Duganella dendranthematis: one gene and its partners. Each later gene encodes a partner of the first gene's protein in a complex. Links are inferred from orthologs where the notes say so. Each region holds a gene or a part of one and is shown on either strand. Other genes may lie near its edges. The genes, in order: secY, secG and secA.

What was found.
Region 2: secY (region 1) and secG share a complex: the UniProt entries of both Escherichia coli proteins name them as parts of the sec protein translocase complex. The link is inferred for Duganella dendranthematis from one-to-one orthologs.
Region 3: the proteins of secY (region 1) and secA are in contact, whole or in part, in a crystal structure (PDB 3DIN), measured with the Thermotoga maritima proteins. The link is inferred for Duganella dendranthematis from one-to-one orthologs. Residues at the interface, in WP_004081795.1 of Thermotoga maritima: Glu108, Gly109, Glu110, Glu111, Ala236, Glu237, Arg238, Arg239, Ile240, Thr241, Ile242, Gln243, Tyr244, Ala245, Arg246, Arg247, Val248, Thr249, Gly250, Arg251, Arg252, Val253, Tyr254, Gly256, Ala257, Ser258, Thr259, Tyr260, Leu261, Pro262; in WP_004082002.1 of Thermotoga maritima: Glu261, Ala262, Arg263, Lys300, Ala301, Arg302, Thr303, Ile304, Ile305, Leu323, Tyr324, Asp325, Pro326, Val329, Ser330, Tyr333, Ile336, Lys340, Phe345, Val349, Glu363, Phe364, Tyr374, Ser375, Gly376, Gly377, Glu393, Ile395, Thr482, Ser483.

The regions. Positions count from the first base shown.
Region 1 is NZ_CP051684.1:2,897,557-2,906,626, forward strand. The notes cover bases 5,336-8,129. They hold secY (preprotein translocase subunit SecY), read left to right. Parts: upstream 5,336-5,962; coding sequence 5,963-7,297; downstream 7,298-8,129. Other genes in these bases: rpmD (50S ribosomal protein L30), read left to right, coding at 5,336-5,473; rplO (50S ribosomal protein L15), read left to right, coding at 5,501-5,932; infA (translation initiation factor IF-1), read left to right, coding at 7,319-7,537; rpmJ (50S ribosomal protein L36), read left to right, coding at 7,572-7,685; rpsM (30S ribosomal protein S13), read left to right, coding at 7,713-8,078. Also shown: rpsC (30S ribosomal protein S3), read left to right, coding at 1-714; rplP (50S ribosomal protein L16), read left to right, coding at 717-1,136; rpmC (50S ribosomal protein L29), read left to right, coding at 1,149-1,340; rpsQ (30S ribosomal protein S17), read left to right, coding at 1,337-1,603; rplN (50S ribosomal protein L14), read left to right, coding at 1,871-2,239; rplX (50S ribosomal protein L24), read left to right, coding at 2,250-2,564; rplE (50S ribosomal protein L5), read left to right, coding at 2,571-3,110; rpsN (30S ribosomal protein S14), read left to right, coding at 3,117-3,422; rpsH (30S ribosomal protein S8), read left to right, coding at 3,437-3,832; rplF (50S ribosomal protein L6), read left to right, coding at 3,843-4,376; rplR (50S ribosomal protein L18), read left to right, coding at 4,390-4,752; rpsE (30S ribosomal protein S5), read left to right, coding at 4,762-5,280; more of rpmD, read left to right, coding at 5,291-5,335; more of rpsK, read left to right, coding at 8,130-8,497; rpsD (30S ribosomal protein S4), read left to right, coding at 8,688-9,070. UniProt on the Escherichia coli protein: The central subunit of the protein translocation channel SecYEG. Consists of two halves formed by TMs 1-5 and 6-10.
Region 2 is NZ_CP051684.1:313,158-322,266, forward strand. The notes cover bases 2,235-5,067. They hold secG (preprotein translocase subunit SecG), read right to left. Parts: upstream 3,939-5,067; coding sequence 3,531-3,938; downstream 2,235-3,530. Other genes in these bases: HH213_RS01555 (NADH-quinone oxidoreductase subunit C), read right to left, coding at 2,235-2,242; HH213_RS01560 (NuoB/complex I 20 kDa subunit family protein), read right to left, coding at 2,260-2,736; HH213_RS01565 (NADH-quinone oxidoreductase subunit A), read right to left, coding at 2,740-3,099; tpiA (triose-phosphate isomerase), read right to left, coding at 4,011-4,757; HH213_RS01585 (NAD(P)H-quinone oxidoreductase), read right to left, coding at 4,884-5,067. Also shown: NADH-quinone oxidoreductase subunit NuoE, read right to left, coding at 1-377; HH213_RS01550 (NADH-quinone oxidoreductase subunit D), read right to left, coding at 396-1,649; more of HH213_RS01555, read right to left, coding at 1,649-2,234; more of HH213_RS01585, read right to left, coding at 5,068-5,864; HH213_RS01590 (tetratricopeptide repeat protein), read right to left, coding at 5,962-6,570; HH213_RS01595 (GIN domain-containing protein), read right to left, coding at 6,594-7,361; HH213_RS01600 (acyltransferase family protein), read right to left, coding at 7,485-8,594; HH213_RS01605 (sensor histidine kinase), read right to left, coding at 8,623-9,109. UniProt on the Escherichia coli protein: Subunit of the protein translocation channel SecYEG. Overexpression of some hybrid proteins has been thought to jam the protein secretion apparatus resulting in cell death; while this may be true it also results in FtsH-mediated degradation of SecY.
Region 3 is NZ_CP051684.1:3,591,965-3,601,549, reverse strand. Bases 2,357-5,665 are described here. They hold secA (preprotein translocase subunit SecA), read right to left. Parts: upstream 5,341-5,665; coding sequence 2,557-5,340; downstream 2,357-2,556. Other genes in these bases: HH213_RS16420 (DciA family protein), read left to right, coding at 5,564-5,665; HH213_RS16430 (sensor histidine kinase), read right to left, coding at 2,357-2,474. In the rest of the region: HH213_RS16440 (DUF4351 domain-containing protein), read right to left, coding at 1-722; HH213_RS16435 (DUF4019 domain-containing protein), read left to right, coding at 859-1,281; more of HH213_RS16430, read right to left, coding at 1,287-2,356; more of HH213_RS16420, read left to right, coding at 5,666-6,049; lpxC (UDP-3-O-acyl-N-acetylglucosamine deacetylase), read right to left, coding at 6,054-6,989; HH213_RS16410 (DMT family transporter), read right to left, coding at 7,013-7,855; HH213_RS16405 (fumarylacetoacetate hydrolase family protein), read left to right, coding at 8,051-9,124; HH213_RS16400 (DUF2628 domain-containing protein), read left to right, coding at 9,202-9,585. UniProt on the Escherichia coli protein: Required for protein export, interacts with the SecYEG preprotein conducting channel.

The DNA of each region.
Region 1 (9,070 bases):
TATGCTGGCAATGGCAACTTTGCCGCCATGCTGAACGAAGACTTGAAAGCACGTGCTTACCTGAAAACCAAGCTGAAGAACGCTTCGGTCGGCCGCATCGTCATCGAGCGTCCAGCCAAGAACGCGCGTTTCACCATCTACAGCTCGCGTCCAGGTGTGGTTATCGGTAAAAAAGGCGAAGACATCGAAGTACTGAAGTCGGCGCTGGCGAAGATCATGGGCGTGCCGGTGCACGTCAATATCGAAGAAATCCGCAAGCCGGAAATCGATTCGCAACTGATCGCTGATTCGATCGCGCAACAGCTGGAAAAACGCATCATGTTCCGCCGCGCCATGAAACGCGCGATGCAGAACGCCATGCGTCTGGGCGCCCTGGGCATCAAGATCATGTCCTCGGGTCGTCTGAACGGCATCGAGATCGCCCGTACCGAATGGTATCGCGAAGGCCGTGTGCCACTGCACACCCTGCGCGCTGACATCGACTACGGCACTTCGGAAGCTTCGACCACCTACGGCATTATCGGTGTCAAGGTGTGGGTATACAAAGGTGACCGCGCGCCAAACGGCGATGCACCTGTCATCGATACCCCGCCGGACGAGAAAAAGCCACGTGGCCCACGTCGTGAAGACGGCAAACCAGCTGGCCGTCCGCGTCCAGCCGGTGCTGGTGGCGCCCGCCGCGCTGCCAAGCCAGCCGAGAAAGCAGGAGAATAATCATGCTGCAACCAGCACGCAGAAAGTATCGTAAAGAGCAGAAAGGCCGTAACACCGGCATTTCGCACAGCGCCGGCACCAATGTGTCGTTCGGCGAATTCGGTCTGAAGGCAGTGGCCCGTGGTCGTATCACGGCCCGCCAAATCGAGGCAGCACGTCGCGCCATGACCCGTCACATCAAACGTGGCGGTCGTATCTGGATCCGCGTGTTCCCGGACAAACCGATCTCGAACAAGCCGGCCGAAGTCCGTATGGGTAACGGTAAAGGTAATCCAGAGTACTACGTCGCTGAAATCCGTCCGGGCAAAGTCCTGTACGAAATGGATGGCGTAGGCGAAGAACTGGCGCGCGAAGCATTCCGCCTGGCCGCTGCCAAACTGCCACTGGCGACCACGTTTGTGGTCCGTCAAGTTGGTCAATAACAGGAGTGAACTATGAAAGCATCTGAACTCCGCGGCAAAGACCAGGTAGCTCTGCAAAAAGAGCTGAATGACCTGTTGAAGGCACAATTCGGCCTGCGTATGCAAACCGCGACGCAACAGCTGAGCAACACTTCGCAGCTCAAAAAGGTACGTCGCGATATCGCACGCGTAAAAACGGTATTGAACACGAAGGAAGCAAAATGACCGAGCAAGTAAAGCTGAAGCGTACGCTGATCGGTAAAGTTGTGTCCGACAAGATGGACAAGACCGTTACCGTTCTGATCGAACGTCACGTGAAACACCCTCTGTATGGCAAGATCATCGTCCGTTCGGCAAAGTACCACGCCCACGACGAGACCAACCAGGTGAAAGCCGGTGACACGGTGGAAATCGTGGAAGGTCGTCCGATCTCCAAAACGAAGGCATGGACCGTGACCCGTGTGGTGCAAGCCGCACAAATCGTTTAATTGAAGCGTATGCCGGCCAGACTTCGGTCTGGACGGCATTTTTCAATTAGTTCTTGCAAGCCCGCGAGTTGTATGTAATACTCGTGGGCTTCGTTCATGTAACGCCGCAAAGTGTCTGGCCACAGACGCTGAACCGTGCGGTCAGTATGCAGTACGAAGGTCAAGCACCCAAGCAGTGAGGCCAGCAGGTCTCATTGGCGGGACCAAGACTGACCGTTAGGTCCGCATTGTGTGGATTCTTCGGCTTAAGTTGGGAAAGAGAATATTATGATTCAAACTGAAAGCCGGCTCGAAGTAGCCGACAACACCGGTGCCAAGGAAGTCATGTGCATCAAGGTGTTGGGCGGTTCCAAGCGCCGTTATGCTGGCATTGGCGACGTGATCAAGGTAACCGTTAAGGTTGCTGCGCCACGCGGCCGTGTCAAAAAAGGTGAAATTTATAACGCCGTGGTAGTGCGCACCGCTAAAGGTGTTCGCCGCCAAGACGGTTCCCTGGTGAAGTTCGACGGCAATGCCGCCGTTCTGTTGAACGCCAAGCTGGAACCGATCGGTACCCGTATCTTCGGACCAGTGACGCGCGAGCTGCGCACTGAAAAGTTCATGAAGATCGTGTCCCTGGCACCTGAAGTACTGTAAGGAGTCAGCAATGGATAAGATTCGTAAAAACGACGAAGTCATCGTTCTGGCCGGTAAAGACAAGGGCAAACGCGGTGTCGTTTCGCGTCGCGTAGACGCAGAACACGTTGTGGTTGAAGGCGTCAACGTTGCTAAAAAAGCGACCAAGCCGAACCCAATGACTGGCGTTCAAGGTGGTATCGTCGACAAGACTATGCCGATTCACGTGTCCAACGTTGCATTGTTCAATGCAGCGACTGGCAAGGCAGACCGGGTAGGTTTCAAAGATGTCGACGGCAAAAAAGTCCGCGTCTTCAAATCGTCCGGCGAAGTAGTGAAGGCTTAAGAAATCATGGCACGTCTCCAAGAGTTCTATAAAGAAAAAGTCGTCGCTGACCTGACCGAGAAATTCGGCTACAAGTCGGTGATGGAAGTACCACGTCTGACCAAGATCACCCTGAACATGGGTGTCGGTGAAGCGATTGCTGACAAGAAAGTGCTGGAGCACGCTGTCGGCGACCTGACCAAGATCGCCGGTCAGAAACCAGTGACCACCAAATCGCGTAAGGCAATTGCGGGCTTCAAGATCCGTGAAGGCTACCCGATCGGTACCATGGTCACCCTGCGTGGCGCCCGCATGTACGAGTTCCTCGACCGCTTCATCACCGTGGCCCTGCCGCGCGTGCGTGACTTCCGCGGTGTGAATGGCCGCTCGTTCGATGGTCGTGGCAACTACAACATCGGTGTGAAAGAGCAGATCATCTTCCCGGAAATCGAGTACGACAAGATCGATGCGCTGCGTGGTATGAACATTTCGATCACCACCACCGCTAAGACCGACGACGAAGCGAAAGCTCTGCTCGCCGCCTTCAAATTCCCGTTCAGGAACTAAGAGATCATGGCAAAACTCGCACTGATTAACCGTGAAGCAAAACGCGTGGCCCTGGCGAACAAATTCGCCGGCAAACGCGCCGCGCTCAAGGCCATCATCGATGACCAGTCGAAATCGGAAGAAGAACGTTACGAAGCGCGCCTGAAGCTGCAAGCGCTGCCACGTAACTCGGCTCCGACCCGCCAGCGTAACCGCTGCGCGATCACTGGTCGTCCACGCGGCACCTTCCGTAAATTCGGTCTGGGCCGTATCAAGCTCCGTGAATTCGCCATGCGTGGTGAGATTCCGGGTATGACTAAAGCTAGCTGGTAATAGGAGAATAAGCAATGAGTATGAGCGATCCTATCGCCGATATGCTGACCCGCATTCGTAACGCCCAGGGCGTGCAAAAAACGACCGTGGCCATGCCATCGTCGAAAGTCAAAATTGCGATTGCCAACGTCCTCAAGGACGAGGGTTACATTGAAGATTTCGCAGTCGCTGTAGATGGCGGCAAGTCGGAACTGAAAATCGGTTTGAAATATTATGTCGGCCGTCCCGTCATCGAGCGCCTGGAGCGCGTGTCCCGTCCGGGTCTGCGCGTGTACAAAGGCAAAGACGAGATCCCTTCGGTAATGAATGGTCTGGGTGTGGCGATTGTATCGACCCCACAAGGCGTCATGACCGACCGTAAAGCACGCGCAACCGGTGTCGGCGGCGAAGTGATTTGCTACGTGGCCTAAGGAGTAAGACATGTCCCGAGTAGCTAAAATGCCAATCGCTGTGCCAGCTGGCGCTGATGTCGCCATCTCCGCACAAGCGATCACCGTCAAGGGCCCGCTGGGCGTCCTGACCCAGAACCTGAATGGCCTGGTTAAAGTAGAAAACAACGCTGGTACCCTGAGCTTTGAGCCGTCGAACGACAGCCGCGAAGCCAACGCCATGTCCGGTACGCTGCGCGCACTGGTCAACAACATGGTGAACGGTGTGACCAAGGGCTTCGAGAAAAAGCTGAACCTGGTTGGCGTGGGCTACAAAGCCCAGGCCGCTGGCGACAAGCTGAACCTGTCGCTGGGTTTCTCGCACCCGGTCGTGCACGCCATGCCAGAAGGCGTGACCGTGACCACCGCCACCCCGACCGAGATCGTCATCAAAGGCATCGATCGTCAAAAGGTGGGTCAGGTTGCTGCAGAAGTTCGTGCTTACCGCGCTCCGGAGCCTTACAAAGGCAAGGGCGTCCGTTATTCGGACGAAGTGGTTAAGATCAAAGAAACTAAGAAGAAGTAATTAGGGGCTGACGATGGATAAAAAAGAATCTCGTCTGCGTCGCGGACGTCAAACCCGGATCAAGATCGCACAACTGAAAGTGAACCGCCTGTCGGTGCACCGCACTAACCTGCACATTTATGCGAACCTGATCAGCCCGGAAGCCAAAGTACTGGTTTCGGCATCGACCGTTGAAGCGGAAGTACGCGCTGAACTGGCCGGCCAATCGGGCAAGGGCGGCAACGCCGCTGCCGCCGCACTGGTGGGCAAGCGCGTAGCAGAAAAAGCACTGAAAGCCGGTATCACCGAAGTCGCCTTCGACCGTTCCGGTTTCCGTTATCACGGCCGTGTGAAGGCGCTGGCAGAAGCCGCGCGTGAAGCCGGTCTGAAGTTCTAAGGAACGATCATGGCAAAAATGCAAGCAAAAATGGCAAGCGACAAGCCGGACGACGGCATGCGCGAAAAAATGATCGCGATCAACCGCGTGACCAAAGTGGTCAAGGGTGGTCGTATCATGGGCTTCGCCGCGCTGACCGTAGTAGGTGACGGCGATGGCCGCATCGGCATGGGCAAGGGCAAGTCGAAAGAGGTACCGGTTGGTGTGCAGAAGGCAATGGAAGAAGCCCGTCGCAACCTGATCAAAGTACCGCTGAAAAACGGCACGCTGCACCACACCGTCCTGGGTCGCCACGGCGCCTCGAAAGTAATGATGTCGCCTGCGAAACCAGGTACCGGCGTTATTGCGGGCGGCGCGATGCGCGCAATCTTCGAAGTCATGGGTGTTACCGACGTGGTCGCGAAATCGACCGGTTCGAGCAACCCGTACAACCTGGTTCGCGCCACGCTGGACGGCCTGGCTAAACTGAGCACTCCTGCTGACATCGCTGCGAAACGCGGCAAGTCGGTAGAAGAGATCCTGGGTTAAGGTGAACGACATGACTACGAAAACCGTCAAAGTACAACTGGTCAAGGGCCTGATTGGCACTCGTCAAGATCACCGTGCCACCGTTCGCGGTCTGGGCCTGCGTCGCGTCAACTCGGTTTCCGAGCTGCAAGACACCCCATCCGTACGCGGCATGATCAACAAAGTGTCGTATCTCGTTAAAGTAGTTGCGTAAGCCTTAGGGCTTACTCACGGAGAAATCATGGAACTGAATACCATTCAACCAGCCGATGGCGCTAAGCACTACAAGCGTCGCGTCGGCCGCGGTATCGGCTCTGGCCTGGGTAAAACCGCAGGTCGTGGCCACAAGGGTCAGAAATCGCGTTCGGGCGGCTTCCACAAAGTCGGCTTCGAAGGCGGTCAGATGCCTCTGCAACGTCGTCTGCCTAAGCGCGGTTTCAAGTCGCTCAACGCCACCTTCAAAGCTGAAGTGCGTCTGTCCGACCTGAACCAGCTGGCGGTCGGCGATGTCGACATCCTGGTGCTGAAACAAGCTGGCGTACTGAGCGTGCTGGCACGTGATGTGCGCGTCATTCTGTCCGGCGAGATCACCAAAGCGGTGAACCTCAAAGGCCTGAAAGTGACCGCTGGCGCGAAAGCCGCCATCGAAGCAGCCGGCGGCTCGGTAGCCTGAGCCCCGCGAACAGCTTGATCGGAGCGAAAATTGGCGACTAATCCACAATTGGCTAAAAGTGCAGCAGCTGGTTTCCCCTGGGGCCGGCTCTGGTTCCTGCTTGGCGCATTGGTGGTTTATCGTATCGGCGCTCACATCCCGGTCCCCGGGATCGATCCGGTACAATTAGCCGCGCTGTTCAAGTCGCAAGAGGGTGGCATCCTGGGCATGTTGAACATGTTCAGTGGTGGCGCTCTCGCGCGCTTTACGGTGTTTGCGCTGGGTATCACGCCGTACATCTCGGCCTCGATCATCATGCAGTTGGTGTCGATCGTCTCGCCGCAGATGGAAGCGTTGAAGAAGGAAGGCGAAGCTGGCCGACGCAAGATCACCCAGTACACCCGGTATTTCACGGTGTTGCTGGCGGGGTTCCAGGCGTTGGGCATTGCGGTTGCCTTGGAGTCGCAAGCTGGTCTGGTGCTGGATCCAGGCTATGCATTCCGTTTCGTGACGGTCGTGACGCTGTTGACCGGCACCATGTTCGTGATGTGGTTGGGCGAGCAAATTACCGAGCGTGGTCTCGGTAATGGCATCTCGATCATCATTTTCGCTGGTATCGCGGCCGGTCTGCCGGGCGCACTGGGTGGCCTCGGCCAGTCGGTGAGCAACGGTTCGATCGGTGCCTTGTCGGCGATCATCATCATGATTTTGGTGGTGGCGGTGACGTTCCTGGTGGTGTTTGTGGAACGTGGCCAACGCAAGATTCTGGTCAACTATGCGAAACGCCAGGTGGGTAACAAGATTTACGGTGGACAAACGTCGCACCTGCCATTGAAGTTGAATATGGCCGGCGTGATCCCACCGATCTTCGCTTCGTCGATTATCTTGTTCCCGGCAACGATCGTGGGCTGGTTTACCACGGGCGCCGATACGGCCAACCCGGCGGTCCGGTTCCTGAAAGATTTGGCAGCATCGATGGGGCCAGGCGAGCCCATCCACGCACTGTTGTACGCCATTGCGATCGTGTTTTTCTGTTTCTTCTATACAGCGCTGGTCTTCAACAGCAAGGAAACAGCGGATAACTTGAAGAAGAGCGGGGCCTTTGTGCCAGGGATTCGTCCCGGTGAGCAGACTGCCCGTTACATCGACAAGATCCTGACGCGATTGACACTGGCTGGCGCCATCTACATCACTTTGGTGTGTTTGTTGCCGGAATTCATGCAAGCCGAGTGGAAAGTACCATTCTATTTTGGCGGTACTTCGTTGTTGATTATTGTGGTTGTTACCATGGATTTCATGGCGCAAGTACAAAACTACGTGATGTCGCAGCAATATGAATCGCTGCTGCGCAAAGCAAACTTCAAAGGCGGAATTCCGACGCGATAAGCGCGGTTTCAAACATACCGAATGGCAAAAGACGACGTCATACAGATGCAGGGCGAGATCCTAGAAAATCTCCCTAATGCAACATTTCGAGTAAAGCTGGAAAACGGGCACGTGGTGCTGGGACATATTTCAGGTAAAATGCGGATGAACTATATCCGCATCCTGCCTGGCGATAAGGTGACGGTCGAACTGACACCTTACGACCTGTCCCGCGCCCGCATCGTGTTCCGGACCAAGTAAATTTAGATAATCGAACCTTAGAAGAGAGTTCATAATGAAAGTTAACGCCTCAGTCAAGCGGATCTGCCGCAACTGCAAGATCATCAAGCGCAAAGGCGTTGTTCGCGTAATCTGCGTCGAACCACGTCATAAACAGCGTCAAGGTTAATAACCGTTATTTATCGAGGAATAACGAATGGCACGTATTGCAGGGGTTAATATCCCAAATCACCAGCACACCGTTATCGGCCTGACGGCCATCTACGGTGTAGGCCGCCCACGCGCGAAGTTCATCTGCGCGCAAACGGGTATCGCGACCAATAAAAAGGTCAAAGATCTGGACGACAGCGAACTGGAAAAGCTGCGCGATGAAGTCGGTAAATTCATCGTCGAAGGCGATCTGCGTCGCGAACTGTCCATGAACATCAAGCGTTTGATGGATCTGGGTTGCTACCGTGGTATGCGTCACCGTAAGGGCCTGCCGGTCCGCGGTCAACGCACCCGCACCAATGCACGTACCCGCAAGGGCCCGCGCAAAGCCGCTCAATCGCTCAAGAAATAATCTAGGGAAATCACATGGCTAAGCAACAAAGCAGCGCAGCAGCAGCGCGCGTACGCAAGAAGGTCAAGAAGAACGTCGCGGAAGGTATCGCGCACGTTCACGCTTCCTTCAACAATACCATCATCACCATCACCGACCGTCAGGGCAATGCACTGTCGTGGGCGACCTCCGGTGGTGCTGGCTTCAAGGGTTCGCGTAAATCGACCCCGTTCGCAGCGCAGGTTGCTGCTGAAGCCGCTGGTAAAGTCGCGATCGAATGCGGCGTGAAGAACCTGGAAGTGCGTATCAAGGGCCCAGGCCCAGGCCGTGAATCGGCTGTGCGCGCGCTGAACAACCTGGGCATCAAGATCACCGAGATCCAGGACGTGACGCCAGTACCGCACAACGGCTGCCGCCCTCCAAAGCGTCGTCGTATCTAATGGCCTAGCCGACCTGGTCGGCTACGCTGTTACACAATTCAGCTGGTGCAGGCAACCGGTAACGGTTATACTGCCCGGCTATTGTCGTCTGCCGCTTGCGGCGGACTTAAGCCACGTCTGGCTCACCCGCAGACCAGACTAGCGTTCAGCCCTTGCGGTTGGAACGTCATTATTTAAAAAAGGAAATACCGTGGCACGTTATATCGGACCTAAAGCAAAACTGTCCCGCCGTGAAGGCACTGATCTGTTCCTGAAGAGCGCACGTCGCTCGCTGGACAGCAAATGCAAACTGGATGTCAAACCAGGTCAGCACGGCGTTAAGTCGGGCGCTCGCACCTCGGACTACGGCAACCAGCTGCGCGAAAAACAAAAAGTCAAACGTATGTACGGCGTGCTGGAACGTCAGTTCCGTCGCTACTTCGCAGAAGCCGACCGCCGCAAAGGCAACACCGGCGAAACCCTGCTGAAGCTGCTGGAAGCCCGTCTGGACAACGTCGCCTACCGCATGGGCTTCGGCTCGACCCGCGCTGAAGCACGTCAGCTGGTATCCCACAAAGCGTTCACCGTGAACGG
Region 2 (9,109 bases), 2.6 Mb from region 1 along the record:
CCCATGCACTCGCCTTCCATCAGCGTGAACTCGCCGTCGGCCGTGGTGTCACGGTAGTCGATGCCCAGCTTTTGTTTCAGGTGGTGCGCCGCGCGCTCGCCGCCCGACAGGGCGCAAGGCAGGTTGGTGCACACGGTGATCTTGTGTTTGCCGACCGGCTTCAGGTTGTACATATTGTAGAACGTGGCAACTTCCTGCACGGCAATCGCCGGCATGCGGATGTAGTCCGCCAGTTCCTGCATGGTTTCAGGCGAGATCCAGCCCAGTTCGACCTGGGCGTGCGCCAGCGCGGCCATGACGGCCGACTGACGCTGATCGTCTGGGTACTTGGCCAGCTCGCGATCGATTTTTTGGTAGCACTGCTCGGATAACAACATACTTTTTGCCTCTCGCACTTAGCGGTCAATACTGCCGAACACGATGTCCTGCGTGCCAATAATGGTCACGGCGTCGGCAATCATGTGGCCACGCGCCATTTCATCCAGCGACTGCAAGTGTGCGTAGTCTGGAGCGCGCAGTTTCACGCGGTATGGCTTGTTGGCGCCGTCGGACATCAGGTAGACGCCGAACTCGCCTTTCGGGTGTTCCACTGCGCAGTAGGCTTCGCCTGGCGGCACGTGGAAGCCTTCGGTAAACAGCTTGAAGTGGTGGATCAGCGATTCCATATTGGTCTTCATGTCCACGCGGCCTGGTGGCGCAACTTTACGGTTGCTGGTCATGACGGGACCCGGATTGTTGCGCAGCCACTCGACGCACTGTTTGATGATGCGGTTCGACTGGCGCAACTCTTCCACGCGCACCAGGTAACGGTCGTAGCAGTCGCCGTTGGTGCCGATCGGAATGTCGAAGTCCATCAGGTCGTACACTTCGTACGGCTGGTGCTTGCGCAGATCCCACTGGATGCCCGAACCGCGCAGCATGGCGCCGGTGAAGCCCATCGCTTTCGCATCTTCCGGCGACACCACGCCGATGCCGACGGTCCGCTGTTTCCAGATACGGTTGTCGGTCAGCAGCGTTTCGTATTCGTCGACATAGGTCGGGAAACGCGCGGTGAACGCTTCGATGAAGTCCAGCATCGAGCCTTGACGGTCCTTGTTCAGGTTGTCGATGGCCTTGGCCGAACGGATGATCGATGGCTTGTGCTGCGGCATCGCGTCCGGCAGGTCGCGGTAGACGCCGCCCGGACGGTAGTAGGCCGCGTGCATGCGCGCGCCCGACACCGCTTCGTAGCAGTCGAACAGGTCTTCGCGGTCGCGGAAGCAGTACAGGAACGGGCCCATGGCGCCGACGTCCAGCGCGTGCGCGCCCAGCCACATCAGGTGGTTCAGGATGCGGGTGATCTCGTCGAACATCACGCGGATGTATTGCGCGCGCAGCGGTACTTCGATGCCCATCAGTTTTTCGATGGCCATGACGTAGGCGTGCTCGTTGCACATCATCGACACGTAATCCAGGCGGTCCATATACGGCACCGACTGCAGGTAGGTCTTTTGCTCGGCCAGCTTCTCGGTGCCGCGGTGCAGCAGGCCGATGTGCGGGTCGGCGCGCTGGATCACTTCGCCGTCCAGCTCCAGCACCAGGCGCAGCACGCCGTGGGCGGCCGGGTGTTGCGGGCCAAAGTTCAGGGTGTAGTTCTTAATCTCAGCCATTATTTAATCCCGTAGTTTTCTTCGCGGATCACACGCGGCACGTTTTCACGCGGCTCGATGGTGACCGGCTGGTAGACCACGCGCTTCTGCTCTGGGTCGTAGCGCATTTCGACGTAGCCCGACACCGGGAAGTCCTTGCGGAACGGGTGGCCGATGAAGCCGTAGTCGGTCAGGATGCGGCGCAGGTCGTTGTGGTTCTCGAACAGGATGCCGAACATGTCGAACGCTTCGCGCTCGTACCAGTTCATCGCGCGCCACAGCGGCGTGATCGACGGCAGCAGCGGCATGTCGTCGTCGGCGCAGAACGCGCGCACGCGCACGCGCCAGTTGTGCTTGACCGACAGCAGGTGCACCACCGCGGCGAAGCGCTGGCCTTCCCAGATACCGTCGCCATAGTTCAGGTAATCCACGCCGCACAGGTCGATCGCGGTGTCGAAGCCGAGTTCGGCATTGTCACGCAGGAGTTGCATGACGGCGTAGTAATCGGCGCCCTTCACTTCCAGCGTGATTTCGCCCAGTGCAACGATGGTAGTAACGCGATCGCCCAGGGCAGTGCCGAGGGCGGTTTGGAGTTTTTCCAGATGAGTAGTCATTGTGTGTAGCGCCCCCATTAGCGTGCGATCGTGTTGGTGCGCTTGATCTTGTTCTGCAACTGCATGATGCCGTACAGCAGGGCTTCAGCGGTTGGCGGACAGCCCGGCACATACACGTCGACCGGCACGATGCGATCGCAGCCGCGCACGACGGAGTAAGAGTAGTGGTAGTAGCCGCCGCCGTTGGCGCAGGAACCCATCGAGATCACCCAGCGCGGCTCCGGCATCTGGTCGTAGACCTTGCGCAGTGCCGGGGCCATCTTGTTGCACAGCGTGCCGGCCACGATCATCACGTCGGACTGACGTGGCGATGGACGGAACACCACGCCGAAGCGGTCCATGTCGTAACGGGCTGCGCCCACGTGCATCATTTCGACCGCACAGCAGGCCAGACCGAACGTCATCGGGAACATCGAACCCGTACGCGCCCAGTTGATCAGCTTGTCGGCCGAGGTGGTGATGAAACCTTCGTTTAATACGCCTTCAATAGCCATGGCTTATTCCCAATCAAGGGCACCTTTCTTCCAGATATACCAAAAACCGACCACGAATTCGGCGATGAACACCATCATCGTAACGAAGCCCTGCCAGCCCAGTTCGCGCATGGAGACGCCCCACGGGAAGAAGAATGCCGTTTCCAGATCGAACAAAATAAAGAGAATCGCGACGAGGTAGTAACGCACGTCGAATTTCATGCGCGCATCTTCGAAAGCTTCGAAGCCGCACTCATACGGGGACAGCTTGGCTGCATCAGGCTTTTTCGGGCCGAGAATGTGGCCCAGCACTTGGGGAGCGATACCTACGCCGAGACCGACGAGGATGAACAACAGGACGGGGAGATAATTTTCGAGGTTCACGATTAGATGAGCTTATGTTGAACGATCAGTTTAAAGGACACATCGCGCTGTTCTGCGGTGCGCTTAACGTTCGCCCCAATCGTAAAACTGCTCTGACCAGGATCGAACGACACATCCTCGTAAAAAAGCCAGCTTGGTACCACCCTTGCTGGCCTATATTTTCTGGTGCCGACGACGAGACTCGAACTCGTACAGCTTGCGCCACTACCCCCTCAAGATAGCGTGTCTACCAATTTCACCACGTCGGCATAAGGCCGTTATTTTACTTCTTTTTCACGCGGTTGTTAATCCGTATTGCGTCAAAACAAGAAGAAAAACGATAAATCTTTAACTATTTTGATGCACAAAAGATTTTCGCTACGATACTGCCAAAACAATGTGCAAACAACTTAAAAAATTATCAACTGCGCCTAATTAACTACACAATTATATTACTTTGGGATGGAGTTTGCTGGCGCCGGTGCTGCAGGTGCGGCGGGCGCCGATGCCGCCGGCGCCGTTTGGGCCGCTGGCGTCGCAGGAATCGTGTTGGTCGGGGCTGGCGCCGGGGCGGTGACGGCCGGCAGCTTATCCATCACGCCGCCACTGACATTGTTGGTCTGGTGGGTGGTGATGTACGACAGCGCCAGCGTGGCGACGAAGAAGATGGCAGCAGCGACGCCGGTCGACTTCGACATGAAGTTGGAGGAGCCGGTGGCGCCGAACAGGCTACCCGATGCGCCCGAGCCGAAGGCCGCGCCCATGTCGGCGCCTTTGCCGTGCTGCAGCAGCACCAGGCCGATAATGGCGATGGCCGAAACGACCTGCACGATGATAACCAGATTGAACAAGGAGCTCATGTTATTCCATTCCAAATTAAAAGTTTTGTATCGTTTTGTTTCTACTTCAGTTTTACCGCTACAGCGTTGCGTTTAAACCGCCTGAATAATCCCGAGAAAATCAGTCGACTTTAAAGCTGCACCGCCGATCAGGCCGCCGTCGATATCCGGCTGCGCCATTAATTCTTTGGCATTCTCCGGCTTCATGCTGCCGCCGTACAGGATTTGCACGGTGGCGGCTGCTGCCGCATTCTTGCTGGCCACACAGTTGCGCAGGAAGCCATGGGCGTCTTGCGCAATTTGCGGCGTGGCGGTCTGGCCGGTGCCGATCGCCCACACCGGCTCGTAGGCCAGTATGATTTTCGCCACATCGTCCGCCGGCAGCGCATCCAGCACCGCCTGCAACTGGCCGCAGATCACATCCTCGGTCTGCCCCGCTTCGCGCTGGGCCAGCGATTCGCCCACGCACACCACCGGCGTCAGACCGGCAGCCAACGCCGCCACGGTCTTCTGCGCCACCAGCTCATTGCTCTCGTGGTGATAGGCGCGGCGCTCGGAGTGGCCGCACAGCACGTACGTGGCGCCGAAGTCCCGCAGCATTGCTGCCGACACTTCTCCAGTATAGGCGCCGTCGGCGTGGATGGAGACATCTTGTCCGCCCCACGCGACCGGCGTTCCCGCCAGCTCAGCCTGGCACTGCGCCAGGTACGGCGCCGGCACGCACACCGCGCAATCCGCGCCAAAGTCGTTTAAGCCGGCAACGATGCCGGACAACAGAGCCGTGTTGGCGGCGCGGTTGCCGTTCATTTTCCAGTTACCGATAACGAGTTTGTGACGCATAGCTAGCCTAAAGATGAATAACTCGCCATTGTACCGCGCCGAAAAAGGCGGGGTCAAACAGGCAAAGGACATCCCCGGCTAACCAAAACCGTAAATTTACTACGCATTTTACAACGAAATCCCCATTTAGATCACTTGCAACATGATTTTTCCGACGTGAGAACTACTCTCCATCAGCGCGTGGGCTGCGGCGGCCTGTTCCAGCGGGAACACGGTGTGGATCACCGGCTTGATCTTGCGCTCGGCCAGCATCGGCCACACCCGGTCTTTCAGCTTTTTGGCGATCGCGCCCTTGAATTCGGCCGACCGCGGGCGCAGCGTGGAGCCGGTGATGGTCAGCCGGCGGCGCAGCACCTGGGCCATGTCCAGCGTCGCTTTGCCACCGCCCAGGGTGGCGATGATGGCCAGGCGGCCGTCGTCCGCCAGGCAGGAAACCTCGCGTGGCAGGTAGTCTCCGGCCACCATGTCGAGAATCACGTCAACGCCGCGGTCATTGGTCAGCGACTTGATGACGGTGGCGAAGTCCTCGGTTTTGTAGTTGATGCCGCGCTCGGCGCCCAGCTTCATGCAGGCCGCCACCTTGTCGTCGGAACCGGCGGTGGCGAACACCCGATGGCCCATGGCAGTGGCCAACTGGATGGCGGTGACGCCGATGCCGGAGCTGCCGCCCTGCACCAATAAAGTCTCGCCGGCGGTCAGATGGGCACGGTCAAAAACGTTGCTCCAGACTGTGAAGTAATTTTCCGGAATTGAAGCCGCTTCCAGCATGGACCAGCCTTTCGGCACCGGTAAAACCTGCTGTATTGGCGCAACAACGTACTCGGCATAGCCGCCGCCCTGCACCAAAGCGCAGACATGGTCGCCGATATCAAGGGTGGTGTAGTCCAGATCGCCGTCGACGATCTCGCCGGCCACTTCCAGGCCGGGGATGTCGGAAGCGCCCGGTGGCGGCGCGTAATTACCCTGGCGCTGGAACACGTCGGGGCGGTTGACGCCGGCCGCGTGGACCTTAATCAGCACCTCGCCGGCCTTGACCACTGGCATCGGGCGTTCGCACAGTTTCAGGACATCGGCCGGGCCGGGCTGGGTGATTTCAATCGCGCGCATGGGGAACCTTTCAAGGAAAGCACGATTTTACCCCGCACGGCGATTCGCTGAGGGGTCTGGCCCCGTATGGGGCCAGACCCCTCTTCGCCTGGGGGTGTCAGCCGCCGCCCGTGCGCGACTTCTGAGGAAGCGGCGTATTGACCTTCCACGCCGCCGACAGCGCCTGCCCTTCCTCGACCTGCTCCTGGGTCATGGTCTTGACCACCTGCGCGCGCTGCTCGGCCGCATTGGCCGAGCCGTTGGCCGCCGCCAGGTTCCATAACATATAGGCAATCACATTGTCCTGCGGCACGCCGCCCATGTGATACCGGTACATCAGCCCCAGCACCTGCTGCGCCTGCACATGGCCCTGCTCGGCCGCCTTGCGGAACCAGCCCACCGCCTGCTTGTGATCCTGGATCACCGCATTGCCGGTGTAATACATGGCGCCCACCACATATTGCGCGTCGGCCTTGCCCTTGAGCGCCGCCTTGCGATGCCACTCCAGCGCCGCCTTGTAATCCTGCGGCACGCCGCGGCCCATGTAATACATCAAGCCCAGCAGATGCTCGGCATCCGCGTTGCCGGCCTGAGCCAATGGCCGTATTTCTTTCAACGCCACTGCGTAATTTTTGTTGTTGTACGCAGTCGCCCCTTCGGCGAATCCGGCCATCGCGGCTGACTGCCAGCCCAAAGCGATGACCATCGCTAGTATGAATTTTTTCATATCGCGTTATATATAGGTGTGTTTTACTTCCAGCTGACCTTGCCCAGGCCATCCACGCTGACATTGCGATTCAGCGGCTTGCCATACACAATGACCGATCCCAGGCCGCTCAAGTTCAGCGTTGCATTGGTTTTGGCGTTGACCGTGGCGTTGCCCAGGCCACTGAGGTCGATATCGACCGTGTCCGCCTGGAACTGCTGCGCATTCAGGCTGCCGACGCCACCGAGGTTGGCTTTCAGCAATTTGCTGCGGCCGCCCAGCGTGATGTAGCCGGCGCCGCGCAGGTCCAGGTCGGCCTCGTCGTTCTCGCTGATCCACAGATTCATGCTGCCGACGCCGCCCAGGCTGGCCTTCAGCGCGCGGTAATCGGCCACCACCTTCATGCTGCCGGCGCCGTCCATGCTCAATTCCAGCTTGTCGCCGCTAAACCCGTTGATATCGGTGGTGCCGACGCCTTCCGACACCACCTGGCGCAGGTTAGGCAGGATCAGTTCGGCGCGGGTGGTGCCGCGGCCCACCTTGATGCCACGCCCTTCGCTTTCCAGATGCAAGGTGTCGCCCGTCTGCGACGCCGTCAGCTTGTCCATATAGCGCTTTTCGCCGGTAACCTTCAGCGACGGCATGTCGCCCTGGCGCAACTTGACGTCGATCACGCCTTCGATCATGACTCGCACCACGCGGGCGTCGACCGTAATCGTGCGCGTTTCAGTGACCTCATCGGCGGCGCTGGCACGGCTGAACAGGGCACAGAACGCGGCAAACAGCAGGCCGAACCGGAAAAGCTTCTTCATTGTAGAATTCCTCAGATGTTGTTGCAGCTATCATAAGCATAATATGCTCAGCCGCGCCACCAGTCCGGAATGCGACGAACTGCACAAAACGGGCACTGGACGACGAATGGAGGCGATGGCGCGTTACAGCTTGATGTAGATTTTCCTGCGGTCCAGCGCGTAGCCGACCAGCCAGCAGCCGAGCATATAGGTCAGCGCCCACAGCAGCGTACCGTTGTAAATGCCGGCCCATGGCCGGAACAGATGTTGATAAATCCAGTCGAATATCGACCGGCCATCAATCTGGTTGATGAAGAACAGCGTCGCCAGCAACTCGCTGAACAGGTAGATGAATAGTGTGTTGCGGCCAAAGACTTCAAAGAAATAAGTCCAGCTGCGCTGCCCGCGCAGATCGATCACGTACAGCAGCAGCGCCAGTGCGCCGAGGTCAATCGCGATCGCGATCAGCGCGTAGGAACTGGTCCACAGCTTTTTATTCAGCGGGAACACGCTGCTCCAGCTCAGCGCCACCGCCGCCAGCACTGCGCCAGCCAGCATCAACCTGGCAATGGTCTCGTAGCTGGCGCCCAGCCGCCGCACCAGCCGTCCGGCAAAATAGCCGGCCAGCACGTTAACGATGGACGGCAGCGTGCTGAGTATCCCTTCCGGATCGAAGGCGATGCCCTCGCCGTGGTACATATGTGCTTCGCCCAGCACCAGCAGATCCAGCTTGCGCTGCGCATTGCCAGCCAGTGTGTAGTCGCCAAACCCGGCCATCACCGCCCAATAGCCGAACAGCGCCAGCACCGCAAACAGCAGCGCGCCCCTCTCGCCGCTGTAATGCAGGATCAGCGACGCGGCACAGTAGCCCAGTGCGATGCGCTGCAATACACCGAAGATGCGTGTGCCGGAGAGCGGAATCAGCGAGACGCCGTGCTCCAGGCTGATGAACGGGAACCAATACATCAGAAAACCGCACAGGAAGATCAGCGCAGTGCGGGTGAAGATTTTCTTCAGCACCGCCGCCTCGCCCATGCCCTCGTACTTTTGCAGCGTGAAGGCCAGCGCGGTGCCTACCACGAACATAAAGGTCGGGAACACCAGGTCGGTCAGCGTCAGCCCATGCCAGGCGGCGTGCAGGAATGGGGCATAGCTTGTTTCCGGCGAACCCGGCATGTTCACCATGATCATCAGCGCAACCGTCAGGCCGCGCAACACGTCGATTGCTTGCGAACGTTGATGCTGTGTCTTCATTGAACCGCCCTTTCCCTCAGATGATGAATCAAGCCGGCAGCCGGATCATGGCGTTCAGGCCGCCTTCCGGATGGTTCTCCAGTATCAGCTCGCCGCCCTGCGCTTCGATGATGCCGCGCGCGATGCCCAATCCCAGCCCCATGCCGCCGTCGTTCTGCTCGCGACCGTGGGCCAGCCGCACATACGGATCGAACAAGCTGGCAAAGGCGTCGTCCGGCACGCCGGGACCATGGTCGCGTACGGCGATGGTCACCGTTCCCGGCGCGGCGTAGGCACGGATCTCGGCGCGCTGACCGTAGAACAGTGCGTTGTCCAGCAGGTTGCCCAGCGCGCGCTTCAGCGCCAGCGGCTTGGCGCGCACCGTCAGTCCCTCGGGCTGCCACGCCACCACGTGCCCGGCCAGTTGCGCGCTGCGCACCAGCCGGCCGACCATGGCGTCGAGCTTGATCTCGGCCGGATTCTCGTGGATGTCGCTGTCCTTCACGCATTGCAGCGCGCCTTTGACCATCATGTCC
Region 3 (9,585 bases), 690 kb from region 1 along the record:
AGAAGAGCCCGCCAATAACGCTCCTGATGCAGTTCAGGCAAGGCCATCATCCAGTCGATTACTTTGAACAGCACAATTATGCGCTGTTTGCGCCACCCATGTTGATACAGAAGCTTGGTCAACTGCCACTTGGCTGCATAGAGCTGAGCAGGATCATGCCGGGCCTGCTGCGTGCGCAGGTGGGCCAATGTAATCCAGGCAAACGGATTGTGCGATGCGAGCAATTCCTCAGTACGGGCCGCATAGGACATTAGCTTGGCACTGGCGAAAGAGATACCCATCACCGTGCCAAGCACCTCATTATGGAATGCACGCGGAAGCCAGCGCGGATCGTCATCCGCCAGCAATACCAGGCTGGCGACCGGCTGCGCATATTGCGTGAAAATTCGGTAGTTGTAGTCGAGCACGCGTCGTGCCAGCGTCGCATCGCGCTGTGCCTGCACTTCCACATGGACCAGCACCCACTGTATCCGGCCGTCAAGGAGCGCCACTTCCACCAGCTTGTCAGCCACAAGACCATCTGGCTTGCCGCCAAGATTGATCCCGGCCAGTTCCTTGTCACGGAAGCGCGGCCGCTTGGTCCAATCGATCTCGGCACTCAGCACGGGGAAAAAGAAGCGCATGAAGGCCCGGAAAGCATGCGTCAACGCCGCCTTCCAAGGCGAGTCATAGCGAGCGGATGGGGCGGCGTTTGGCATCCGGCCAGTATCACCGAGCGCCATTGGACCGCCTTGACGCAATACAAAATCCCTGCGAACCCTACAGTTGGGTCGCCATTTTTTGCAGTTCATCGCATGCGGATGACTTGTCCGGGCAATCCAGCTTAGGATGTACTGAGTCCATTTACCCGGAGATTTAATGATGAAGAAAATGTCTTCCCTTGTGCTGGCTGCCATGCTGTTGGCCAGCGGCGGCGTGTTCGCCCAGGGCGCCAAGGAGGTGAGCGATGCGCGTGCCGCTACCGAGCGTTTCATGAAGCTGATGGATGCGGAAGAGTATTCCGCCGCCTGGAACAGCGGCGCCGAAAGCGTGCGCAAGGATATGCCCAAGCTCGCCTGGAACCTGCTGGCCACTACCGTCCATCTGCCGCTCGGCACGCTGAAAGGCCGTAGCTACAAGTCAGCCACCGTCAAGCCGGCCACCATCACCTTTGAGTATGTTGCCGACTACGAGAACAACCACAACGTCCGCGAAAGCGTGACCACTGTGCGCGAGAAGGATGGCGTATGGCGCGTTTCCGGCTACGGCATCCTGGCGGACGACAAGAAGCCGGCCCAGTAAGAGAATTACGCCTGCACCGGGCCGGCGATGCGGGCACGGTAAGTAAAAGTGGTGGCGTTGTCGGTCGAAATCACTTCCAGCACGCCGCCGTGCGAAATGGCGATCTCCGAGGCGATGAACAGACCCAGTCCGAGGCCTTGTCCACCGGTCGCATTGTCCGAACGCCAGAACGGCTTGAACAGCTGCGCCTGCTTCTCCTCCGGAATGGCCGGCCCACTGTTGCGCACCGATAGCTCAAACATGCCGTTGGCTTGCTGCACCTCCACCTGCACCGGCGCCGCCGGGCTGCCGTGGATGATCGCGTTCTTCAACAGATTGGACAACAGCTGCACCAGGCGCGGCGCATCGCAGAACAGCGCAATACCCTGCGGCAGCTCGGCGACAATCTGGCGTTGCGGGAACACGCTTTGCAGCTCAGCAATCGCCTGCTGCAGCGAGGTTTCCAGATGACTCTCGTGGCGCAGGTTGAGCGAGATGCCGCCGCCCATGCGCCCGCGCGCAAAATCAGTAACGTCATCAATCAGCGACGCGATGCGGTGGCTGCTGCGGTGCATGGTGTCCAACAGCGGCTTCAGCGATTCCGGCGCGCGCAGACGCAGGATTTCGGTGCCGTTCATGATGGTGCTCAACGGCGTGCGGATGTCGTGACCCAGCATGGCGATAAACTGCTCGCGCAACTTGGCGGTCTTCATCTCGTCGCTGAGGGCGGCCTGCGCCTCGTCCAGCACCACTTCGCTGGCCAGCTGACGGCTGATCAGGTCGGCAAACAGCATCAGCGTATTGCGCGTGGCTGTCTTGTTGAGCTCGGCTTTCTCCCGGTGCAGTCCGCACAGGGAGCCAAAATATTCGCCGCTGGGGCGGTACAGGGGAATCGAGAAATAGCTCTCGAAACCATAGATCCGGGGCGTATGGTGGTCGCGGTATTGCTCGCTTTCGCTGACCGAATCGATGATGACCGCGCAATGCGTATGTTGCACTTCCTGGCACAGCGTGGTGCTGATATCCAGTTCGCTGCCCGGTTCCAGTCCGTAACCGAGTTTATCCAGCACGGCGCAGGCATGCCACGACGTCGGCGTCACCCGCGCGATGCCGACGAAGCCCAGCCCGGTCAGCTCGGCCACCGCTTCGAGTATCGTCGGCACCGCGCTGATCTTCGCGATCGTCGCGATATCCGCATCCAAAGTCTGCTGCATGACGCGCCTCCGATATCTTGCCAAATAAAAAACCCGTAAAGCTTTTCAGCGTTACGGGTTTATTGTCTAACAGTCCGGCTTGTTACGCCAGCTTGCCGTGGCAGGCTTTGTACTTCTTGCCACTACCGCATGGGCATGGATCGTTGCGGCCGACCTTCAGGCCCAGTTCCATCAGCTGCTCGCCGCTCAGGTTTTGCAGTTCCGGCGGCAGACCGGCGTATTGCGGTGGCGCCAGCAGATCTTCCGGCGCCGCGCTCGGGTCGAAGGCGGCGTGCTGGTAGCTGACGTTTTCCACGTGCGACTGCTGCATCGCCGCTTCCGCCGCGTCGATCTCCTCACGCGACTGGATGCGCACGGTCATGATCAGCTTGACCACTTCGTTCTTGATCATTTCCAGCATCTGGCCGAACAGTTCGAACGCTTCGCGCTTGTATTCCTGCTTCGGATTCTTCTGCGCATAGCCGCGCAGGTGGATACCCTGACGCAGGTGATCCAGCGCCGCCAGATGCTCACGCCAGTGCGAGTCCACCGATTGCAGCATCACATTGCGCTCGAAGCCGCCGAACGATTCCTTGCCGACGATGTCGATCTTCGACTGATACAGCGCATCGGCAGCCGCGATCACGCGTTCCAGGATCTCGTCGTCGTTCAGGTTAGGCTCGGCTTCCACCATCGACACCAGCGGCAAGTCGATCTGCCATTCGGCAGCCAGGGCTGCCTGCAGGCCTTTCAGGTTCCACTGTTCTTCCACCGATTCCGCCGGCACGTATTCGCGCACCAGGTCGGTAAAGGCGCCGTGACGCAGCGACTGGATCAGTTCCGAAATATCGACCGCTTCCAGCAACTCGTTGCGCTGCTGGTAAATCACTTTACGCTGGTCGTTGGCGACGTCATCGTATTCCAGCAGTTGCTTACGGATATCGAAGTTGCGTGCCTCAACCTTGCGCTGTGCGGACTCGATCGAACGGCTGACGATGCCCGCCTCGATCGGTTCGCCTTCTGGCATCTTCAGGCGGTCCATGACGGCGCGCACGCGGTCACCGGCGAAGATGCGCAGAAGCGGATCGTCCAGCGACAGGAAGAAGCGGGACATGCCGGGGTCACCCTGACGGGCGGCACGGCCACGCAGCTGATTGTCGACGCGGCGCGATTCGTGGCGCTCGGTGCCGACGATATGCAGACCGCCAGCGGCCACCACTTGTTCGTGCAGCGCTTGCCAGCCGTCGCGCAGCGCCTGGGCCTGGGCGGCTTTGTCGGCGTCGCTCAGGTCCGGATTGGCTTCGATGAACTGGATTTGTTTTTCAACGTTACCACCCAGCACGATGTCGGTACCACGACCGGCCATGTTGGTGGCGATGGTGATGGCTTTCGGCGAACCGGCCTGGGCGATGATCTCCGCTTCGCGGGCGTGCTGTTTCGCGTTCAGCACATTGTGCGGCAGGCCGGCGCCGGTCAGGATGCTCGACAGCAGTTCCGAATTTTCAATCGAGGTCGTCCCCACCAGCACTGGCTGGCCGCGCTCGTAGCACTCGCGGATTTCCAGCATCATGGCGTTGTATTTTTCCTGCGCCGATTTGTACACCTGGTCCTGGCGGTCCTTGCGGGCGGATGGACGGTTCGGTGGAATCACCACGGTTTCCAGACCATAAATTTCCTGGAATTCGTAGGCTTCGGTATCGGCCGTGCCGGTCATGCCGGACAGCTTGGCGTACATGCGGAAGTAGTTCTGGAAGGTGATCGAGGCCAGCGTCTGGTTCTCGTTCTGGATCTTGACGCCCTCTTTCGCCTCGACTGCCTGGTGCAGACCGTCGGACCAGCGGCGGCCGGTCATCAGACGGCCGGTAAATTCATCGACGATTACCACTTCATTGTTCTGCACCACATAGTGCTGATCCTTGAAGTACAGCGCGTGTGCGCGCAGCGCCGCGTACAGGTGGTGCACCAGCGTGATATTGGCCGAGTCGTACAGCGAAGCGCCTTCCGGCAGCAGACCCATCTGGGTCAGAATGCGCTCGGCCTTTTCATGACCGGCTTCGGTCAGCAGCACCTGGTGGGCTTTTTCGTCCTTGGTGTAATCGCCTGGCACCTCGACCTTGCCCTTGCCGTCCGGGGTTTCTTCGCCGACTTGCAGCGTCAGCAGCTTAGGCAGCTCGTTGATCTTGTAGTACAGGTCGGTGTGGTTTTCAGCCTGGCCGGAAATGATCAGCGGGGTACGGGCTTCATCGATCAGGATCGAGTCGACTTCATCGACGATGCCGAAGTTCAGCACGCGCTGCACGCGGTCCTTGGCGTCGAACACCATGTTATCGCGCAGGTAGTCGAAACCGAATTCGTTGTTGGTGCCGTAGGTGATGTCCGAAGCGTAAGCCTGCTGCTTGGTGGCATGCTCCATCTGCGACAGGTTGATGCCGGTGGTCAGGCCCAGCCAGCTGTACAGCTTGGCCATGGTCTCGGCGTCGCGCTGCGCCAGGTAATCATTGACGGTCACGATGTGCACGCCCTGGCCGGACAGCGCATTCAGGTAGGCCGGCAGGGTCGCGGTCAGGGTCTTGCCCTCACCGGTGCCCATTTCGGCGATTTTGCCGTAATGCAGCACCATACCGCCGATCATCTGCACATCGAAGTGACGCATCTTCATCACGCGCTTGGACGCTTCGCGGCAGACCGCAAAGGCTTCCGGCAGGATCTGGTCCAGCGTCTCGCCATTGGCGATGCGCGCCTTGAAGGCGGGCGTTTTGGCTTGCAGCTCGGCGTCCGACAGTTTTTCCATTGCCGGTTCGAGCGCATTGATCTCGCGTACCGTTTTTTGGTATTGCTTGAGCAGGCGCTGATTGCGGCTGCCGAAAATCTTGGTCAGAAAAGACATGCTTGAGTTCTTGAAAAAACGCCGTTAAAAAAAGCTCTGCGCCTTGACGCACTGAGTTGGACTATGGCAAAAGACGGTGATTTTATCACGCGTCCGGGCGTACATTGGGATATTGGCCTATATAACAATAGCCGCTAGGTGAACAATGTCACAAAATCAACCCGATTTTAACCGCTGGTAAGGATTTTAGGGTGGGTGGGCGATCTGTGATATGTTTCGCCGCATGCGCTTCAACTCCTCCAATATCTCGCTCAAACGCCCCACTGCCGTCGGCGCCACCGACTTCCTGCGCCGCAACGACCGCATGGCGGCGCTGCTGCCGGCTGTCGAACGCATGGCGCGCCTGCAGAAGGATTGCGCCGCCTGCCTGCCCACCATGTTCAAGCACTGCGAAATCCTGGCGTTCGAGGACGGCCAGCTGGTGCTGTCGCTGCCGACCACGGCGCTGGCGGCCAAGCTGAAGCAGCAATTGCCCAAGCTGCAAGACACGCTGGCGCGGCGCGGCTGGCAGGTAGCCGCCGTCAAGCTCAAGGTGCAGATGACCAAGGCGGTCGAAATCAAGGAAAAGATGCGGGCGCTGGAACTGCCGCCGGCGGCGGTGGACGCCTTCGATCAGCTCAGCAGCTCATTGGAAGCCAGTCCGCAGAACAGCCAGCTGATCGACGCCGTCAAGGCCATGGTGGCGCGCCGCCGCGCCGGCGGCGGCTAACAACTTAAGTTAGTGCCCACTCACGCGCCATCTGGCGCACGTAGGATTGCGGCGCGGCGTCGTTGCTGTCGAAGGTGACGATTTCGTAGGCGTCCGGATGCTTGAGCAACTCCAGCAGCAGCTGGTTGTTCAGCGCGTGGCCGGACTTGTGCGCCTCGTAGCTGGCCAGCAACGGATGGCCGACCAGGTACAGGTCGCCAATCGCGTCGAGGATCTTGTGGCGCACGAACTCGTCTTCATAGCGCAGACCATCCGAATTCAGGATGCGGTACTCGTCCATCACAATCGCGTTTTCCAGCGAGCCGCCGCGCGCCAGGCCGATCCCGCGCAGCATTTCCACGTCCTGCATGAAGCCGAAGGTGCGCGCGCGCGCCACGTCGTGCACGTACGAGACATCGCCGAAATCCACATGCGCGCGCTGCTGCGTGCCGTCCACCGCCGGGTGATTGAACTCGATGAAGAAGTCCAGCTTGAAGCCGTCATGCGGCAGCAAACGCGCCCATTTTTCCTTGTCGCCCGTGCCTTCGCGGATTTCCACCGGCTTCAGCACGCGGATGAACTTCTTGGCCGCCGGTTGCTCCAGCACACCCGCCTGTTGCAACAAGAATACGAAGGACGACGCCGAGCCATCCATGATCGGAATTTCTTCGGCGCTGACTTCGATATACAAATTGTCAATCCCGAGCCCGGCGCAGGCCGACATCAGATGCTCGACAGTGGAGACGCGTGCGCCATCCTTGACCAGCACCGAGGCCATGCGGGTATCCCCCACCGCCATCGCGCTCGACGGGAATTCCACGATCGGGTCGAGGTCGACGCGGCGGAACACGATGCCGGTATCCGGCGCGGCCGGGCGCAAGGTCAGTTCGACCTTGGTGCCGGAGTGCAGGCCGACACCCGTGGTGCGGACCAGTTCTTTGATAGTGCGTTGTTTTAACATCAGGCGATTATAGCGAACTGTGGTCAAGGATGCTCGGCTTCAACATGGACCGCTTCGCGCCGCACCAGGTAGACGCCGCTGGCGATGATGATGCCGGCGCCGAGCAGCGTATAGCCGTCCGGCAGCGCCTGCCACAACAGCCAGTCGATCGCCACGCCCCAGGCCAGCGCCGTGTACTCGAACGGCGCCACGATCGACGCCTTGCCGGTGCTAAATGCCTTGGTGATGGCCAGTTGGCCGAAGAAGCCCGACAAGGCCAGCGCCAGCAGTATCCAGCCATGCTCGGCGCGCACCGGCACCCAGCTGTTGTACGACAGCGCCACCGCGCCGACCGCCATCAAGGTCAGCAGCCAGAACATCATAGCCTCGGTACTGTCGGTGCGCGCCAGCACGCGCGCGCTGATGGCCGACACCGCATAGCAGGCCGCCGCCGCCAGAATCGCCAGGCCGCCCAGCGACAGAAAGCCCGTGCCTTCGGGCCGCAGCACCACCAGCACGCCCAGCAGCCCGACCGCGATCGCCACCCACTGCCCGGCCACCACGTGCTCTTTCAGCACCCAGACAGAAAGCGCCGTAATCAGCGCCGGCGCGATGAAGAAGATCGAATACGCCTCGGCCAGCGACAGCGACTTCAGGCCGTAGGCAAAGGTAGTCAGCATGGCGATGCCGAGCACGGCGCGGAACACGTGCATCGGCCAGCGCACGCGCAGCACCGTCTTGAACGCGCCGCGGTACAGCATGTAGCCGCACAGCAGCGGCAGCGAACTGAGCGAACGTAGCGCCGTGACCTGCATGGCGGGATAATGGGCGGACAGCAGCTTCATGCTGGTGTCCATGAAGGAGAACATGGCAACCGCAGTCAGCATCGCGTAGATGCTGTGCAGATTTTCTTGACGACTGGACAGAGGAAGCTCCCGATGGAGAGAACGTCATCATGGCGACGCCCGGAGCCAGCACGGCGCGGGACGCCGTCGCTGCCATTATAGCAAGTGACCTAGCCGGTCATCGGCAGTGGCGTGAGATCGCATACAATCATCCGAAACTCACATCGGGAGACAGGCATGCAGGAAAATCGTCGTAATTTTCTCAAGCTGGGCGCCACCAGTGCAGCGGTGGGCGTGTTGGGGCAGGCGGCTGCGGCCGAGGTCGAGACCGAGGCGCCACAGATCGGCGCCATTGCGCCGCTGGCGGCCAAGCTGGGCCTGCGCCTGGTCACCTTCGCGCCGGGTCAGCATGACAAGCCGCGTGTCGGCGTCGTGTTCGATGACGGCCAGGTGATCGATGTCGGCGCCGAAGCCAAGCGGCAAAAGGTCAAGCTGGCGTTCGATCCCGATTCCATGCTGTCGCTGATCGATAGCGGCGACCCGGGCCTGGTGCAGGTGCATGCACTGGCCGAGCGCGCCGCCCTGCTGCGCATTATGCGTCCCACCGTCAACCACGTGCGCCTGCTGTCGCCGATTCCGCGTCCACGCGCCAACATCTACGCAGTCGGCTGGAATTACCTCGATCATTTTGAGGAAGGCAAAGCGGCGCGCGTCGACCGCGTGGTGAACGAGTACCCGGCCAATCCGGTGTTCTTCACCAAGGGCGTCAACACCATGAACGGCCCGTTCGACACCATCCCCTTCGACGCCAGCAACTCGACGCAGGTGGACTGGGAAGCGGAACTGGCGGTGGTCATTGGCCGTGGCGGACGCAACATCAAAGAAGAGCAGGCGATGAACCACGTGTTCGGCTACGCCGTCTATAACGACACCACCGCCCGCGACGTCCAGCAGAAGCGCCATGGCGGCCAGTGGTTCAAAGGCAAAAGCCTGGACGGTTATGGCCCGATGGGACCATGGATCGTCACAGCGGCCGGCTTGAATCTGGACGACGCGCGCATCATCAGCCGCGTCAACGGCGTGGAAAAGCAGAACGCCAGCTACAAGCAGATGTACTTCAAGATTCCGCGCATCATCGCCGAGTTATCGCGCGGCATGACGCTGGACGCGGGCGACATCATCACCACCGGCACGCCCTCCGGCGTCGGCTTCAGCCGCAAGCCGCCGGAATTCATGAAGCCCGGCGACGTGATGGAAACCGAAGTCACCGGCATCGGCGTCATCCGCAACGTCATCAAGGCGGAAGGCTAGTTTAGTTGCTGCAAATCAAAATTATTCGGTCATACGGATGACATGATGAGCTTCCCTGTTTCCACATGGAGCACGTCATGTCCAATTGTCAGAATTGCGGCGTGGAGAATCTCGCGGCCTTGGTCAACTGTACCGCTTGCGGAACAACCATGCCGCCAGCCGATCTGCCGGACGACATTTCGCAAATATGGCGCATACGCTTTGATTTGATCGAGAAGGCCGGTGGCCCTGGCCTGCCGATGCGTCAGCAACTCAGCTTTGGCGAACACTTCCGCATGACCTGGAATATCTGGGCGTTTCTTTTCGGCCCCTTTTACTTTCTCGTCAAAGGTATGTGGCGCAAAGCGCTCGTCTACTGGCTGCTGGGTTTTGTGCCACTCATGCTGATTGATTTGGCGTCGCCAGACAACGAATTGGGTCCACTGAAATTTGGCGTCAACATCGCAGCAGCGGCATGGTGC